Regions from separate parts of the Sporosarcina sp. P16b genome, predicted to be linked through region 3. Evidence: riboswitches for the same ligand, from Rfam matches in the RefSeq annotation. Region 3 holds a riboswitch; each other region holds the start of a gene.
The links. Region 3 has a riboswitch for cobalamin ahead of CSV77_RS07560 (energy-coupling factor transporter transmembrane component T). Riboswitches for the same ligand answer to the same signal wherever they lie in the genome.
Positions count from the first base shown of each region.

Region 1: another riboswitch for cobalamin. It lies ahead of CSV77_RS03915 (ribonucleotide reductase N-terminal alpha domain-containing protein); the one in region 3 lies ahead of CSV77_RS07560 (energy-coupling factor transporter transmembrane component T).
Region 2: another riboswitch for cobalamin. It lies ahead of CSV77_RS03375 (ABC transporter substrate-binding protein); the one in region 3 lies ahead of CSV77_RS07560 (energy-coupling factor transporter transmembrane component T).
Region 4: another riboswitch for cobalamin. It lies ahead of metE (5-methyltetrahydropteroyltriglutamate--homocysteine S-methyltransferase); the one in region 3 lies ahead of CSV77_RS07560 (energy-coupling factor transporter transmembrane component T).

Region 1 covers NZ_PDYO01000002.1:174,152-178,341, forward strand. The annotation lists partial or broken gene CSV77_RS03905 (ribonucleoside-diphosphate reductase subunit alpha) at 1-6, opposite strand, end outside; gene CSV77_RS03910 (GIY-YIG nuclease family protein) at 235-960, opposite strand; partial or broken gene CSV77_RS03915 (ribonucleotide reductase N-terminal alpha domain-containing protein) at 1,106-2,413, opposite strand; cobalamin riboswitch at 2,573-2,747, opposite strand; gene CSV77_RS03920 (alanine/glycine:cation symporter family protein) at 3,041-4,190, opposite strand, start outside.
Region 2 covers NZ_PDYO01000002.1:71,038-75,227, forward strand. The annotation lists gene CSV77_RS03370 (FecCD family ABC transporter permease) at 1-773, opposite strand, end outside; gene CSV77_RS03375 (ABC transporter substrate-binding protein) at 766-1,752, opposite strand; cobalamin riboswitch at 1,894-2,020, opposite strand; gene argS (arginine--tRNA ligase) at 2,315-3,982, opposite strand; gene CSV77_RS03385 (YwiB family protein) at 3,979-4,190, opposite strand, start outside.
Region 3 covers NZ_PDYO01000004.1:173,138-177,327, reverse strand. The annotation lists gene CSV77_RS07565 (ABC transporter ATP-binding protein) at 1-1,531, opposite strand, end outside; gene CSV77_RS07560 (energy-coupling factor transporter transmembrane component T) at 1,504-2,373, opposite strand; cobalamin riboswitch at 2,864-3,002, opposite strand; gene CSV77_RS07550 (hypothetical protein) at 3,845-4,190, opposite strand, start outside.
Region 4 covers NZ_PDYO01000002.1:508,676-512,865, reverse strand. The annotation lists gene metE (5-methyltetrahydropteroyltriglutamate--homocysteine S-methyltransferase) at 1-1,755, opposite strand, end outside; cobalamin riboswitch at 1,903-2,035, opposite strand; gene CSV77_RS05575 (malate synthase G) at 2,437-4,190, shown strand, end outside.

The DNA of each region.
Region 1 (4,190 bases), on a different contig from region 3:
TTCAGTCCTCTTCTTCAATTAAGCTCGCAAAGCTTAATCCGCAATTAATTGCTGCTGCATGTCACCATGCAGAGGAGACTATATCATCATCCCCAGCACGACCTGGTAGGATGCTCCGCTTTTCCCTTTATGAATTATCCCTGTTTTTCATCAGGGCCTCGCTTGAGGGGTACTCTACTCGCTTCTTCACTAGTGCTATTTCAACTAGCTATGCTTTCGATAGTCGTTAGGCATTTACTCAACTATAATATGATGGTCTGGAAAGTTACGGGAATACATACGGTTTCTCATAGCATGTGTAGAAATGCCATGAGCTAATGCCGCCTTTGCAATACTTTCATATACCACGTCATGGACTTGGCATTTACAAGCAGCATGTTTGTTGGTCGGTCTTAGTGATTTCGGGACAATTCTCTTATAGCTAGGAAAGTTATCACAGTCTAATCTATACGAAATTGTTGTACAATAAAGGGAAAGTGCAACAGATGCTGCAGTTATTGATGAATATTCAATTCCATCTATTATAATTGCTTTTGAGTTCTTCTTTTTGACTGCTTCAATCATCTTTTTGGTTTTTGGTTTCCCGTATTGATGATTTGAAGCGCCTGTCATTTGTTTCACTCTTAAACTGCGGATATGCTCTTTGTTTGGGTTTGTTGTAAAACAATCTCCGCCAATAGATGTCATTTTAATATTATAATATTCCTTTGATTCTACAGCATTTCGTTTAGAAATATAATATTCCTCAAGTTGATTCAACTCTATATCTGAGTATGCCTCAACCAGAATTACCCTGATAAACTTTTCCTTACCATACTTTTTAATAGCCCTTTTCAAATAAAGACCTGAACCCAAATATGTTTCCCAATTATTTATCCGACCGTAAATACATTTTCCAATGTATTTCATATTATTAACTGTATTTGTAGTCTCGTAAACAAAACCAAATGGCTTTTCCACAAATATCATCCCCTATAGAACAAATGTTCTTTATTTGATGATACTACAAAAGTTGAGATTTAGCACGGGATTGTCTTACTAAATAAGAGTTCCCCCGTTTAACGGAGTTTTCGACAGCCATTACTGACTGAAGGTGCTATTGTTAACACAAATTACTAGAATAAATCATACCTTCATGCTTATTCGGATTCATGCGGTTTACTTCGTCGCGATAGAACATGAAAGGCGTTCCTGTCTCGAGCTGGCTACGCAAGATACGTTTCATAATTTCAATCGCGGAAACCGTCTCTCGTGATAAATCTTCATTACGGACGCATTCCTCATACTTCTCGCGGAATGTTCCTTGTCCTTTCGTTTCATCATAGAAGTCTTCCAATGAATAGCCCATTTTCGTGCGGACTTCATGTGGATCGAATAAATGCCAGTCTTCACGGGACTCGACTTTCTCCATGAACAAGTCTGGCAAGCAAACGCCTGTGAAAATGTCATGTGCACGTAAACGGTCATCGCCGTTATTGAGCTTGAGATCAAGGAATGTGAAGATGTCTTGATGCCATACGTCGAGATAAACGGCTACGGCACCTTGACGTTGACCGAGTTGATCGACACTGACTGCCGTATTGTTCAACTGTTTGATCCATGGCAGAACACCGCTTGACGCGCCTTCGAAACCACGAATCGATGCACCACGAGAACGAACTTTCCCCATATAGACGCCGATACCGCCACCGAATTTCGACAAGTTCGCGATATCGGTGTTGCTGTTGTAGATCCCTTGTAAGGAATCATCCACTGTATCGATAAAGCAACTGGATAGCTGACCGTGCATCTTGCCTGCATTCGATAATGTAGGTGTCGCGACCGTCATGTATAAATTGCTCATCGCCCAGTATGCTTCGCCAACTTTATGAATGCGGTCTACTGTTTCGTCTTGCATTAGTGTCATCGCGATGATCAACCAGCGCTCTTGCGGCAGCTCCACTGGCTGTTTCTTAAAGTTTACGGTTACGTATCGGTCTACCAATGTTTTCAAACCGATATATGTGAATAATAGATCACGGGAAGGATCGAGTAGTTTACCGATTTCCTGAAGCTCATCTAGGCTGTATTTCTCTGTCAGAACGGATGTATATAAACCTTGTTCCACCAAGCGTTCTACATTTTTCGCAAAGTCGGTATAAGCATCCGCCCCACGCAATGCTTGTTGCTTTGCATAGACGTCGAATAAATAAATTCGTGCCGCTACAAACGTCCAATACGTATTTGCTTCATCAATACGGCTTAAAGACTCCAGCACCATCGCGTTCGTCCATTCAGTTGCCGTGCTAGCCGGGTGGCGCTCTTGGAATTTCTCACTCGCTTCGATTAACGGCTCCATTTGTTTCTTGCCGAATTCTTCTTGTAAGTTTTCCAACACTAGATTAAGTCCCTTAGTTTCTTGAATAATAGCCATGATATCCGCTCCCTTTAGTTAATTAATTCGGTTATGTACTAAATAAAAAAACTCCCAATAAAATCGGGAGTCGTCAATTGACGCTTAGTAGATCGCGGAAAGTTTTAGGCAGACTGAAATAAGACTGCTTTGTGCTTTCACTCTCCAACCCCGAAGAATGTTTTGCTGAGATGACTGGCAGGTCTACTGGCTGGCACATCGTTCTTCCATCTTTCCTTCCCGCCGAAGCAGTGGTTTTATAAGATAGTCGTCCGTGCCCTCAGTTGCGGGGGCAGCTCCGTTAGTGGCGGATTCCCTTTTAAACGTGGTGGGTACCAATTCATCTATTTGCTGTTACACACTATATATAGTGTGTTGATTCATATATAACCCTAACATGTTGTGTTCAAACATGCAAAACAAAAATCGAACCGAAGTTCAGAATCCTTCTTCTGAACTACGATTCGATTTTTGTTATTCAGTATTTTATAGTATATCAAACTTTTTACTTCTTGACTAAATGGTTTGTGTGAATGCTTTAAACTTAGGAGTGTGTGAATAAGGGATTTCCGCTATAATCCTAACTTATACATGGTGATAAGTTAAAGATTGAGAAATCATATCCCTTACATCCACAAATCACCCCCATTACAAACGATCTTCTGGTTTTTCCGCTGTCTCTTCCCAACATTCCGCGCCTTTTAATTCAGGGATGCTGGCTGACTTGAAGACAGGGTTTCTGCCGGCTTTACGTTGTTTAGTGAAGTCGTCCAGTACTTTAAAGGCGATTTTACCAAGTAGTAGAATGACGATTAAGTTAATGATGGCCATTAGTCCCATGAATAGGTCGGCCATATCCCATACAACTTGTACTTTTGCGATTGCACCGAAGTATACCATGACCAGTACAAGAACTTGATAGATTCGTTTCCATACGATGTTGGCATGAATGAATTCAATATTGGTTTCGCCATAATAATAGTTACCGATGATAGAACTGAAGGCGAAGAACATGATAGCACCGGCAATGAAGTACGGTGCCCATGCGCCTACTTGTACAGCCATGGAGTTTTGTGTCAAGATGATACCGTTTGTTTCACCTGTTTGATACAATCCGCCAAGCAAAATGATGAATGCGGTCGCAGAACAGATGATGATGGTATCGAAAAACACACCTAGACTTTGTACCAATCCTTGTTTTGCCGGATGCGATACGTTCGCTGTAGCAGCCGCGTTTGGCACACTACCCATACCTGCTTCATTGGAGAAGAGACCGCGACGTACACCTTGCATCATGGCCATCCCGATTCCGCCACCCATGACTTCTTTAATTCCGAAAGCATGCTCGAATATCAATACAATAATGCCTGGAACTTCTGAAATATTCATAATCACGATATATAACGCTACCAAAATATAGAAAGTCGCCATGATGGGTACGATGGTTTGTGTTACTTTTACAATCCGTTTGACGCCACCGAAGACGATAATCCCTGTTATTAGCATTAAGCCAACCCCGACACTCCAGTTCGGAATGCCGAATACTTCAGTGAATGACTGACTGATGGTGTTGGATTGTACTGCGTTAAATATGAATCCGAAACTCATCGTCAGTAAAATCGCGAAGACAATTCCGAGTTTCCGCCAGCCTAGCGCTTTTTGCATGTAATACGCCGGCCCTCCGCGGAATGTGTCACCATCTTTCACTTTATATACTTGTGCCAATGTACTTTCGATGAATCCAGTCGCCATGCCGATTACGGCGATCACCCACATCCAGAATACCGCACCAGGCCCA
Region 2 (4,190 bases), on a different contig from region 3:
AGGCCAACGAAGCCGATTGTTCCAGACACGGCAACAGCGGAACCAGTTAAGACCGAACCGCCTAGCAAAATCATCAATTTACGTTGTTTGACATTGACTCCAAGATGATGCGCACGTTCTTCACCGAATAATAAAGCATTCAATTCGCGGCGATTAAGCCACAGCATAAATGTACCGATGATAAAAAACGGCAGGACCATCAGAATATAATTCCAGCCGCGCATCGATACGCTACCAAGCAGCCAACCGACGATCTGACGGAGTTCTTCTTGCGTTAACGCGATCATCAGCGACAGCACGGAGCCGAGAAATGAGCCAAAAATGATTCCTGTTAAAATGATCGTCTCCATTTTCATTGATCGGTCGACCATTCGAGCAAAACCGATCACTAAAAACATCGTGATTGCGGCACCCATCATACTAAATACAGGTAAGGTGAACGCGCCAAGAACCGGCAGCGATATACCAAAAAAGAGTGTGATCACGGCGCCGACAGAGGCACCGGATGACACTCCGAGGGTGTAAGGATCAGCTAACGGGTTTTTCAAAAGCCCTTGGAACGCGGCTCCTGATATAGCCAGTGAGGCACCGACAATTCCGGCCAACAACACACGTGGCATACGGATCTTCCACAAAATATTACTCGCGGTCGCATCCGATTGATTCCATAGCGTCTCTATTGGTATTTTCACTGTACCGATCGATACGCCGAGCCAGATTGCCACAAGGAGCATGGCAATCGACACGACATAGGCGAGCGCAGTTTTATTCACCGAATACCTCAGGATAGACTGCTTTCGCAAACGATTCTAATCCGTCAGCCAAACGCGGACCTGTACGGCTTGTAATATCTTCATCCAGTTGAATGACTCGATCTTCTTTGATCGCAGTAACTGCATCAAACCCGTCACGCGTCTTAATATTTTCTACAACGTTTGGAACATAGCTATATATTGCCAAAATTACATCTGGATTTTCATCTACAATCGTTTCAGGACTGATCATAATCCAACCTTCTTCTGTCACGATGTTTTCAGCATTGATCATATCCAAAAACTGTTGTGGGAAAGTTCCTTTTCCTGCCGTGTAAATTTCAGGCGCATCGGAGTTTTCAATGAACACGCGCTTCTTGTCCGTAATGTCCGCTGCTTTCTTTTCGATATCAGCGACTTTCGTTTTCATATCTTCAACGATTTGATTCGCTTCCACATTTTTGTCCATAACTTTACCAATCAATTCAATCGTTTCATATGTCTCTTCAAATGTTCCTGCATTCTGTATAACGATCACAGGGATGCCTGCGTCACGAATCTGATTCAATCCTTCTTCATTCGAACCCAACATCATTTCATGTGCGAACACCGCTTCCGGTTGCAATGAAATCACTTTTTCTATGTTGACCGTAAAGTCCCCTACTGTATCTAGCTCTGTTACCTCTTTAGGATAGTCATCGTTTTCTGTTACTGCAATGACTTTATCTCCTGCACCAATCCCGTATAAAATTTCCGTGTTGCTTGGAAGTAATGAAATGACAGTTTCCGGCACTTTTTCAAATGTAACTTCTTTGCCAATCGCATCTGTCAGAGTGTATGGATAACTCGTTGTATCCGTTGATGCTTGTTCCGTTTTCGTTTCTTCGCCAGCTTGATTTTCATCTGCTGGTGTTTCTTCTTTTGCACTATCGCTTCCACATGCTGCGAGTAGTAGTACCGCGAGCATTGCTGTCAGCAGTAGTTGTAAAAACTTCTTCATGTGTGTTCCTCCTTTAATATGTGTGTTGCATTACGCAAGTCGCAGACACGAAAAAAATCCTTCGATCATTCGAAGGATTAGGTGGGATGAAATCAGGACGTGACTTCTTCCATTACACCTATCCTCGTAGGTTGCTGCGGAACTTCATTTTCTAAAAAGGCAGGTGACCTGGCTTGTGCATAGCACGTACAGTGGCGGGACCGCATCGGATTTGAACCGATTTCACTTTTCATCTCTAGTATTGAGAACCTTTTAGAAGATATGTAATTATGCTTTATTATAGCGGTAATAGTGAGGGTTGTACAGGGCGGTGCTGATCTTTCAAAAGTCATCCCCACTTCCTACCTGTTCTTGTGGTGGTAGGTTGAACCGCGCTAAAACTGGAAGAGACCGCGCATTTCGTGTTTAACACCGCGCAATTACTCTATGTAACCGCGCCAAACTGCTTGAAGATCGCGCTATTGGGATATTTCGTTGGATTTGATGAAACTTTGACAGGCAGTACTTCCAAAGACATAAAAAAGCCAAACAGTAAAAAATCTGCTTGGCCATTTTCGATATATTACATTCTTTCCGGTGCTTCAACGCCAACTAATTTCAATGCGTTCGCAATCGTCGTTTTAGTTGCTGTGATCAAAGCCAAACGTGCCTCGGACAGGTCTTTATTTTCCGGGTCGAGCACTTTATTCGCATTGTAGAAACTATGGAATGTAGCTGCTAGTTCTTGAATATATGTCGTCACGCGGTGCGGTGCGCGCATGCGAGCTGAGTCGCTGATAAGTTTCGGGAAATCTCCGAGCTTCTTCAGTAGCTCCAATTCTTTCTCATCTTGCAATAGCGTGACGTTTGTCGTTGACGCTTCCACGTTCTGTTCTTTTGCTTGACGTAGGATTGAACAGATACGTGCGTGCGCGTATTGTGCGTAGTAGACGGGGTTTTCATTGGATTTGGATACCGCCAAATCTAAATCGAAGTCCATTTGTGCATCGCCTGAGCGCATCGCAAAGAAATACCGTACAGCGTCTAGTCCGACTTCTTCTACGAGTTCACGTAATGTGACCGCTTTTCCTGTGCGCTTGCTCATTTTGAATTTTTCTCCGTCTTTATAGAGCTGAACCATTTGCGCCACTTCTACTTCGAGCGTATCGCGGTCATAACCTAGCGCCTGGATTGCTGCTTTCATACGTGGAATATATCCGTGGTGGTCTGCTCCCCAAATATTGATCAGTTTATCAAATCCACGACTTAGCTTGTCTTGGTGATAGGCAATGTCCGGTGTTAAGTACGTGAATGAACCGTCTTGCTTGATTAATACACGGTCTTTATCGTCACCAAATGTAGTGGAGCGGAACCAAGTCGCGCCGTCTTCTTCAAAGACATGGCCATTTTCACGAAGTTTTTGGAGTGCGATTTCGATCTTGCCGTTGTTATATAGGGACGTTTCCGAGAACCAGTTGTCGAAATGCACGCGGAAGTCCGTTAAGTCTTTCTTTAGTTTATCTAATTCGATATTCAAGCCGTGTTCACGGAAAAATGCAAGTCGCTCTTCTTCTGGAACATGGACATACTTGTCTCCATATTGTTCAACGAGGCCTTTTGCGATGGCGATGATATCTGCACCACGGTAGCCGTCTTCCGGCATTTCTTTTTCTAATCCAAGTGCTTCGAAATAACGAACGTCAATCGATAACGCTAAGTTATTTATTTGATTACCCGCGTCATTGATGTAGTATTCACGCGCTACGTCATAGCCTGCTTTGTCAAGAATATTACATAATGAATCACCAAGTGATGCCCCGCGTGCGTGTCCTAAGTGCAAGTCGCCTGTTGGGTTCGCTGAAACGAATTCAACTTGGATCTTCTGTTGCTGTCCGCTGTCGGAACGTCCGTAGTCTGCTCCTTGGTCCAGGACAGATTTCACGATATCTCCGAGACTGTCTGTTTTCAAGCGGATATTGAGGAAACCGGGTCCAGCAATTTCAATGGAGTCGATTGCCGTGTTTGTCGTATCAAGATGCTCCAAGATACTTTCCGCGATTGCACGCGGTGGCTTTTTCGCGAGTTTTGTCAACTGCATTGCGATATTCGCTGCATAATCGCCGTTCTCTTTACTTCTTGGTGATTCCAGTTTAATTTCCGGAATATCCGCACCTTCGACTAGTTGTGCTTTCTCAATCGCTTCGTGCAACGCTTCTTTAATTTCATGTTGAATCTGCTCTACTGCATTCATTGTGTTACCTCCGAGTAGGTTATTGTCAAATGGTATTTCCCTAATAAACTTTCGTCTGAATGTAAGTCGTACGCTACGGTAAAGCGTCCAGGTACCCACTCCAGTTGATTGGTATAAACGGCTAAATCCATAACGGCAGGACCATTACCGTATGTGCCGAAACGGACATCGTCTTGTCTGAACGGTAAGCGCATCTGCACGCCACCTT
Region 3 (4,190 bases):
AAAAGCGGTTGGACGTGAAAAAGGTTTTCGGATGATTGATCGCGATGAGTGATTGATCGAACAACATGCCAACACGTGTAGATACTTCTGCTGCAAATTCAATATCATGCGTCACGATAATCGTCGTGATATTCTGTTTTTGAAGCGTTCGAATCAACTCCGTCACTTCTTTTTTCGACATGACGTCCATTCCTTTAGTTGGCTCATCCAGCAATAATATATCCGGTTTAAGCAGCAATAATTTTGCAAGCGCGGCCTTCTGCTGTTCTCCGCCACTTAATTCAAATGGATTTCTTTTCGAAAGATGCTCAATATGTAACTGTTTCATCATACTCGATACCGTCGTTTCTCTCCGTTCTTTCGGCATTTTTTGCACAGGAACCGCATGGATTAGCTCTTCTTTCACCGTTGAGTACATGAATAATGCTTGTGCGTTTTGCGGTAATAAGACGATATTCCCTTTCCACTTGCTTGGTGCGACTTCGTCTATCCATACTTTACCTGCATACGGCTTATGCAGTCCGGCGAGTAACCTTAGTAACGAAGACTTGCCGACTCCATTTCCCCCGACAATCGTGAAGATTTCGCCTCGATGTACCGTAAACGTCATATCCGCGAGTAGATTATCACTTTTTCGATTGTAACGGAAATACAGATCTTTCACTGTAATGAGTGGTGGATGCTTTTTTCTCATCGGATCCGTCGGTAAAATTGCCGATGGATAGTGCCGAATGAAATCCATCCCTTCGCGCACCGTAATCGGCGTCTCATCACGGAAGCCGAGCTTATAGTAGACACGCATCGCTGTCGTGAGTGCGTCGAGCATTGGATGTTCTAGCAAGGAGTTGCCGATTGCTTTCGGTGTTGTGTCATAAAGAAGCGAGCCGTTTTCCATGAACAACACTCGATCGCACACGGGTAATAACTCTTCTAACCGATGCTCGACAATTAAAATCGTCATGCCGAGTTCACGATTGATTTTTTCAAGTAGCGTCAGAAACACGGAAGCCGCAATGGGATCAAGTTGGGACGTTGGTTCGTCGAGCAATAAAATATCCGGCTCCATTGCAAGCACCGCCGCTAGATTAACGAGTTGTTTCTGTCCACCTGATAGATCACTGATACTAACATGCAACCAGTTGTGAATACCGAAGAAACTGGCGACTTCAGCGATTTTTTGTTGCATGTCTACCGTCGACATGCCCATATTCTCAAGACCAAACGCCAACTCTTGCCACACTTTTTCCATGACTATTTGTTCCTCTGGATTTTGCATTATATAGCCAATAGCTGTCGCTGTAGTTGACGCGGGCAGTTCATCGATTTTTTCGCCGTTCACATACACCGTGCCGCTAAGTTTACCGTTCGGCCGCATTTCCCGTTTCATCATTTTCAATAACGTGGACTTTCCTGAACCGGTAGGACCGAATAGCGTTATGAATTCTCCACGCTTAATCGAAAAGCTCACGTCTCGCAACACATGCTGTTCTTCATACTGGAAGTTCAGATTTTCGACTGTAAGTATCGCCATTTGATCCTCTCCTTCGCTTCATAGATAAACGGTAATAACATGAGCAAGCCGATGATGACGTAATGCCCTGCACCTAGTGTCTGTTCACTGATTTCTGGATAATACTGCGTCTGGTGCTGTGTGAAGTATCCAATGTAGTAAAGAAGAAACAGAACGAGTCCGGCCGTCAATATTCCGTCCCGTTTTGTGAATCGCCTCTTCTTATACCGCGTTCTCTCTTTCACGATACCATACCCTCGCGCCTTCATGACATCTGGCTTAACAATGCTAAACTCCGCTGTCTGGACGAGCGTCTGCCGCCACAATGCGAACGCGCGACGGAATTTTTCCACTCTGCTCCCTACTTTGTAATAGCCGATTCCGCGTTGTGCCATTTGGTTTTCACGCCATTTTATTTTGAATAACGGAATGAATCGCCACAGCATGGAAACGAGAAATTTTGGGCTAGCGGACACTTTCGTCAGTACGGCAAGTAGTGTGTTCGTCGTGAAAATCTCGAAATAACTCTTCGTCCAGAAACTGGTTGCAACTACGGCTCCCGCAATGACGAGTCCTTTCGTCACAGCTTCCAGCGTTACCGCGTGTTCATGGAGGAAAAATAACGGAGTGAAACCGTTATGTACAGTTGCTGGATACGCTACGGCAATTAGTAGAAAAACAAAAGAGTAATAGATCAAGTCCTTAGTTGCTGTCCGGACTCCGTGCAGCATGAGAAAATACAGAATGCCCCCGATCATGGCCAGCGCCACGATGATCGGATGAAACGAGCTGAACATCGTGACTAAAACGACTGTAACGTAGACAAGTAGCAATAGTGGGTGAAAGTTTGAGAATGCGCTCATCTAGTTTCCTACTTTCTTTATTTTCGTATATAGCTGTTTAGATCTCTATCTACATCACATGTGTTATGGAACTCTACTTCATCACCGCCCTGCAGTTCGTATTGACTAACGCTACGGCTACTAGATCTTTCTTCATTATATCGCTCTACTCTCTTTGATGCCTTCTTTTTTTCATCCTACTCATTACCACGATGACCAAACCTGCGACAACCTTGGAATTGAATGTCGTTCATACCTTCAATGAATGTGATCCTGCCTGTAAAGTCATTCAGTCCTTTGCCATTTAGCATCCCATTCATTTCCTGGGGAATGAGAGAATCGTCTAAATGATTTACAGTGACGACGTATAGTGGATCGGTCCGCCAGCTAGTTTTAGCGCGGAAGCCTCTACCTTTTCATTGAAATTAAACGGAGCGGTTTCTTCAGTGGCAGTGTGGTTTTGAATTCAAAAAATCCCCACCTCTTGAATGAGATGGGGACCATGAAGGTGTCATGCTTACATACTTTGGCAAGGCTCCTGACTTAGGGGCATATTTCCCCATTACAGTGGCCGGACCGCTCAGGATTCTCACCTGATTTCTATTTATTCTTTGTTTACGGGACAAAGAACCAAAACACTCTAGGCAACTATTAACTAGCTTATAGTTTTTGCGGGGTAAAATCAATAGACGCTGTACTTAGAATGGATTTCTGTTTTAGTGAGATGTGCCGTTTCAAGCGCTTTTAGACAAGATCCGCAAATGTACTTTTTGAAAGTCTATCAAGTAACTGATATAGATTAGGAATCAATTCTTTGACCATCAGGATTCTTAAACATATATCCTAAGCTCCCAATCAAACGACGCACATTAAAACACAGCACTTCCTTGGTACAATCATTGTATCAAGGAAGTGCTTTCTTATGTCTCAAGCAAAGTTAACTATTGTCCCCGTCACACTTCAACCTTTATAAAACAACCTCATTCCCTTAGAAGATTCTCACGCTCTTGGCCTGTACATAATAAAAACTTCGAAGGCTCAAATTTCCTTTTCTCAGGGCATGGAGGATCGGATCATTCAAACAGCCATGAGGAAGCTGAAACATCTATGAAACAAGATTATACCTCCGTGGGAAAATCGAATATGCTTGATTTCATATAAGCCCTGCTTCTCTCATAATAGCTTGATGATTATTTAGTAATTAACAATAAAAGTTATAGATCGCTTCATACGTTTAAGGGGACGATGAATAGCCGTCATTGACGATTTTGAACTGCACCCTGCATGGGCAAATACTCGGTGGTGAAAGTCCACTGCAGGCTTGGCAGTAGGAACTGTTAGCGAATGATTAATAAAGGTACCAGGTCCGCACGCAAATCTATATTAATTAAGAATCGTTTCTGGATTGTGTCGGGACCAGTACCTTAATTCAAAAGAAAACAATTCTCACTTATAGATGCCCCTTATGACATCTCCATCTTAACTGTAATACCTATTCATTCAATTTTTCTGAGTATTTCTGTTCAAGTTCTTGATAGAATCTCATTTTATCAGTAAATAGTTGATTTAGTGAATATGCACTGTTCCCATCTTTCTTGACGGAATAGGAAGAAAACGCTTTTTGTATTTTGTCAATCTGCTGGACTCCGTTCAATGATTCATTTACGTTAGATGATAAGGAATTCGATTGCTGTGGGTCAAATAAAAAATCATACGGATCTGTTCCATCTATATTAAACTTCGCTAAATTCCATGCCTCATTGTAATATAATTCATTATTCTCCTCACTCTTTGTCATAACAAGTATATATCCGCTTCCTTTCTTTAAAGGTGTATAG
Region 4 (4,190 bases), on a different contig from region 3:
CAAAGCCAATGCAATTTGGTTTGTCACTTCTTCTCTAGACAAGTCATCACGAACGAATGACCAGTTTAAAATGGTTACAGGGCCCGTGAGCATTCCTTTTACTTCATGACCTGTAAGAGATTTTGCATAAATGGATTCTTCTACAGTCATTGGTTTAATAAACGCAACGTCTCCAAAGATAATTGGCGGCTTAACACAACGTGAGCCGTAGGATTGTACCCATGCTTTTTCAGTAAAGACAAATCCGTCAAGCTTTTCCCCGAAATACTCCACCATGTCTGTACGTTCGAATTCGCCGTGTACCAATACATCAAGTCCTAAGTCTTCTTGAATATCAATCCATTCTTTAATTTCAGCTTGAACGAAATCTTTATATTGTTGATTCGTAATTTCGCCTTTTCTCCATTTATTGCGTGTAGCCCGTACTTCCGGTGTTTGTGGGAAGCTACCGATGGTGGTAGTCGGAAGTAGTGGTAATTGGAATTTTTCCTGTTGTTTCACTTTGCGTTTTGCAAATGGAAGATTCCGCTTACTGTCTGATAGAAGACTTCCCGAAGTCGCTTCACGTACTTCTTTATTATTGCGAGCAGGAAGTGAATTAAATGCAGTCAATGCTGCTTCACTGTCATCCAATGCCTTAGAAACTTGTTCATATCCATGTTGTACTGCTAGTTGAATAGCTTTAATTTCTTCAATCTTCTCGTCGGCAAATGCTAACGCGTTCAAAATGGTTTTATCTAGTTTCTGTTCCGAGCGAGTCGTAACAGGTGAGTGGAGCAGGCTACATGAAGGTTGAATCCATAAATTATCAGCTGTAACATGCTGTTGAATTTTTTCAGTCAATGTAAGTTTTTCACGTAAATTGGAACGCCATACGTTGCGACCGTCTACAATTCCTGCCGCAAGTATTTTATCTTCTGGGAAACCATATTGCTTCAAGTTCTCTAGATTTCTTTCGCGTCCGTGGACGAAATCTAGTCCGATAGCCGCAACAGGTAAGGCGATCGTTTCTCTATAATGTTCAACTGAATCGAAGTATGTCTGTAGAAGAATATTCAGCCCGCTCAGATTTTTTGTCAGTTGTGAATAAATTTCTGTGACAGTCTTCATTTCATCTGAACTTATTGATGTACATAGAATCGGCTCGTCAATTTGGATCCATTGAACACCTTCATCCTGTAATTCTTGTAATACTTTTTGATAGAGGGGTATCAGTTGCAGGATAATGGATGGTACATCTTTATCCTCGTACCCTTTGGATAATTTTAGTAATGTATAGGGGCCTAGTAGAACAGGTTTACCTTCAATACCCAGTTCGCTCTTGGCTTCACGATAAGCAGCTAGAGGCTTGTTTTCCGTTAGTTCAAAACGCCGGCCTTCGTATTCAGGCACGATATAGTGATAGTTTGTATTGAACCATTTTGTCATTTCGGAGGCAACCGCCTCATCATTACCGCGGGCCATCGAAAAGTATGTGGAAGTGGATACTTGTCCACCTTTCCAGTTATAGCGTGAAGGAATGATTCCGAACATGGCTGACGTATCCAGTACGCGATCATACAATGTGAAGTCGCCCACAGCAATCCAATCAACCCCAGCATCTTGCTGTTTCTTCAAATTTGCCAAGCGAATCTCTTTCGTTGTTTGAAGAAGCTCATCTTCCGAGATCTTCTTTGACCAAAATGCCTCAAGTACACGTTTCCACTCACGATTTTCACCTATTACGGGGTAGCCCGTTATACTGCTTTTTACCATAGATAATTTCCCCCTTGATTTTTTTCAATAAAAAAAACATCTCTAGGGGAAATGTTAGAATTGCGAGTACGTATAAAATAACATGCTACTTATAAGCATGCGATGATACACTGCGACTGTCTAACACTTCCCTATTCACCGTAGGATTAGCGTCATGAAAAATAGGCAGGTGTCTGGCTGGACGCATTAGCGTCTTCACAGTGGCGGGACCGCTCCAAGAAAAGGATTCCCTTTTAAGAAATGAAAGTATTTTCATTCCACCTACTTTTCAAACTATTCAATTCAGATGATTGTCTCTAAAGCTATCACATGCAAAATAGTGTGTCAACTTACTATTAGAATTTAGTGATGAGAGCTAAAGAACAACTAACGATATGGAAGTATAATACGAAATGATAAAACAACATATTACGCCGACTGTTATATAACTGTTACGAGTAGGTTGTCTCGAAGACGAATAACTATGATGTGAAAATTTTCACAATTCAGTTGAAAGTAAACTAGACTTTAGGTATGATATGTACTAACACGTCTTCATGTGAAGAGATCATTTGTCTTTATTGAGTCGATTTTTGATCGACGGGCTATGGGGTGTTGCCGGATAATGGATAATGATGGGTGTTCATCGCTATATGTTATACAACAGTGTAGCGGAAAAATTTTAAGGGGTGGCTTTTATCCATGACAAACTATGAACAAGTAGGTAAATTGCAAGTCGCAACAGAACTATATAACTTCGTAAAAGAAGAAGTTCTTCCGGGCTTAGAAATTCAAAATGATCAATTTTGGACAAACTTTGATTCGCTCATTCATGAACTTGCTCCTGAAAACAAAGCACTATTAGAAAAACGTGATGAATTACAAAAGACCATTAGCGAATGGCATCAAAATAATAAAGGCGAAATTGATTTCGTTAAATATAAAGAGTTTTTACAAGAAATTGGCTACTTAGAGCCAGTTCCCGAAGATTTCAAAGTGACAACAGCTAATGTTGATCATGAAATCGCAAACCAAGCCGGTTCACAATTGGTAGTGCCAATTGATAATGCTCGTTATGCATTAAATGCAGCGAATGCACGATGGGGAAGTTTATACGATGCCCTATACGGATCTGATGTTATCAGTAATGAAGCGGGTGCTGAAGCTGGTGTTGAATACAATCCGATTCGTGGACAGAAAGTAATTGATTTCGCGAAAAACTTGCTAGATCAAGCGGCGCCTTTAGCTGAAGGTTCACATGCAGATGTAACTGCTTATAAAATTGTAGAAGGCAAACTTGAAGTAACGCTTGAGAGCGGTAACACGACTCAATTGCAAGATGAGTCCAAGTTCGTTGGATATAATGGTTCCAAAGATGCACCGACTGCAGTATTGTTGGTGAATAATGGATTGCATATCGAAATCGCTATTGACAAGAACGACCCAATTGGTAAAAGCGATAAGGCGGGTGTGAAAGATCTTGTAATTGAAGCAGCACTCTCTACGTTAATGGACTGTGAAGACTCTATTGCCGCAGTTGATGCTGAAGATAAAGTGGGCGTATACCGTAACTGGCTTGGTTTAATGAAGGGTGACTTGGAATCTACATTCAAACGAGGTAGTAAAACAGTTACTAGAAAATTGAATGCTGACCGTACGTATATAGGTGTAGACGGCAAAGAGTTGACACTGCGTGGTCGTTCATTAATGTTCGTACGTAATGTAGGTCATTTAATGACGAATAATGCAATTCTTGATGAAAATGGCAATGAAGTACCTGAAGGAATCTTAGACGGTGTTCTTACATCTTTAATTGCTACGCATAACTTTAAAGAAAATGTAGCGTTTAAAAACTCGCTTCATAATTCTATTTATATCGTAAAGCCGAAAATGCATAGTCCAGAAGAGGCGGCATTTGCGAACAAATTATTTAATCGTATTGAAGATCTGCTAGGTGTTGAGCGCCATACAATTAAAATCGGTGTAATGGACGAAGAGCGTAGAATGTCACTGAATCTGAAATCCGCAATCAATGAAGTGAAAGAACGTATTGCATTCATCAATACAGGATTCCTTGACCGTACAGGTGACGAAATCCATACGTCTATGGAAGCTGGTCCGGTCATTAGAAAAGCTGATATGAAGGCATCCGAATGGCTATCTTCTTATGAAGCTGCAAACGTTGCAGTGGGAATCCGGGCGGGTCTACCTGGACATGCGCAAATTGGTAAAGGAATGTGGGCTATGCCTGACTTAATGGCTGCAATGCTTGAACAGAAAATTGCACATCCAAAAGCAGGAGCGAGCACTGCGTGGGTTCCATCTCCAACAGCTGCAATTTTACATGCATTGCACTACCATGAAGTAAATGTTAAAGAAGTACAGGCTGGAATTGACAGTTCGATCGATTATCGTGATGGTATCCTTACTGTTCCATTGGCACCTAATACGGATTG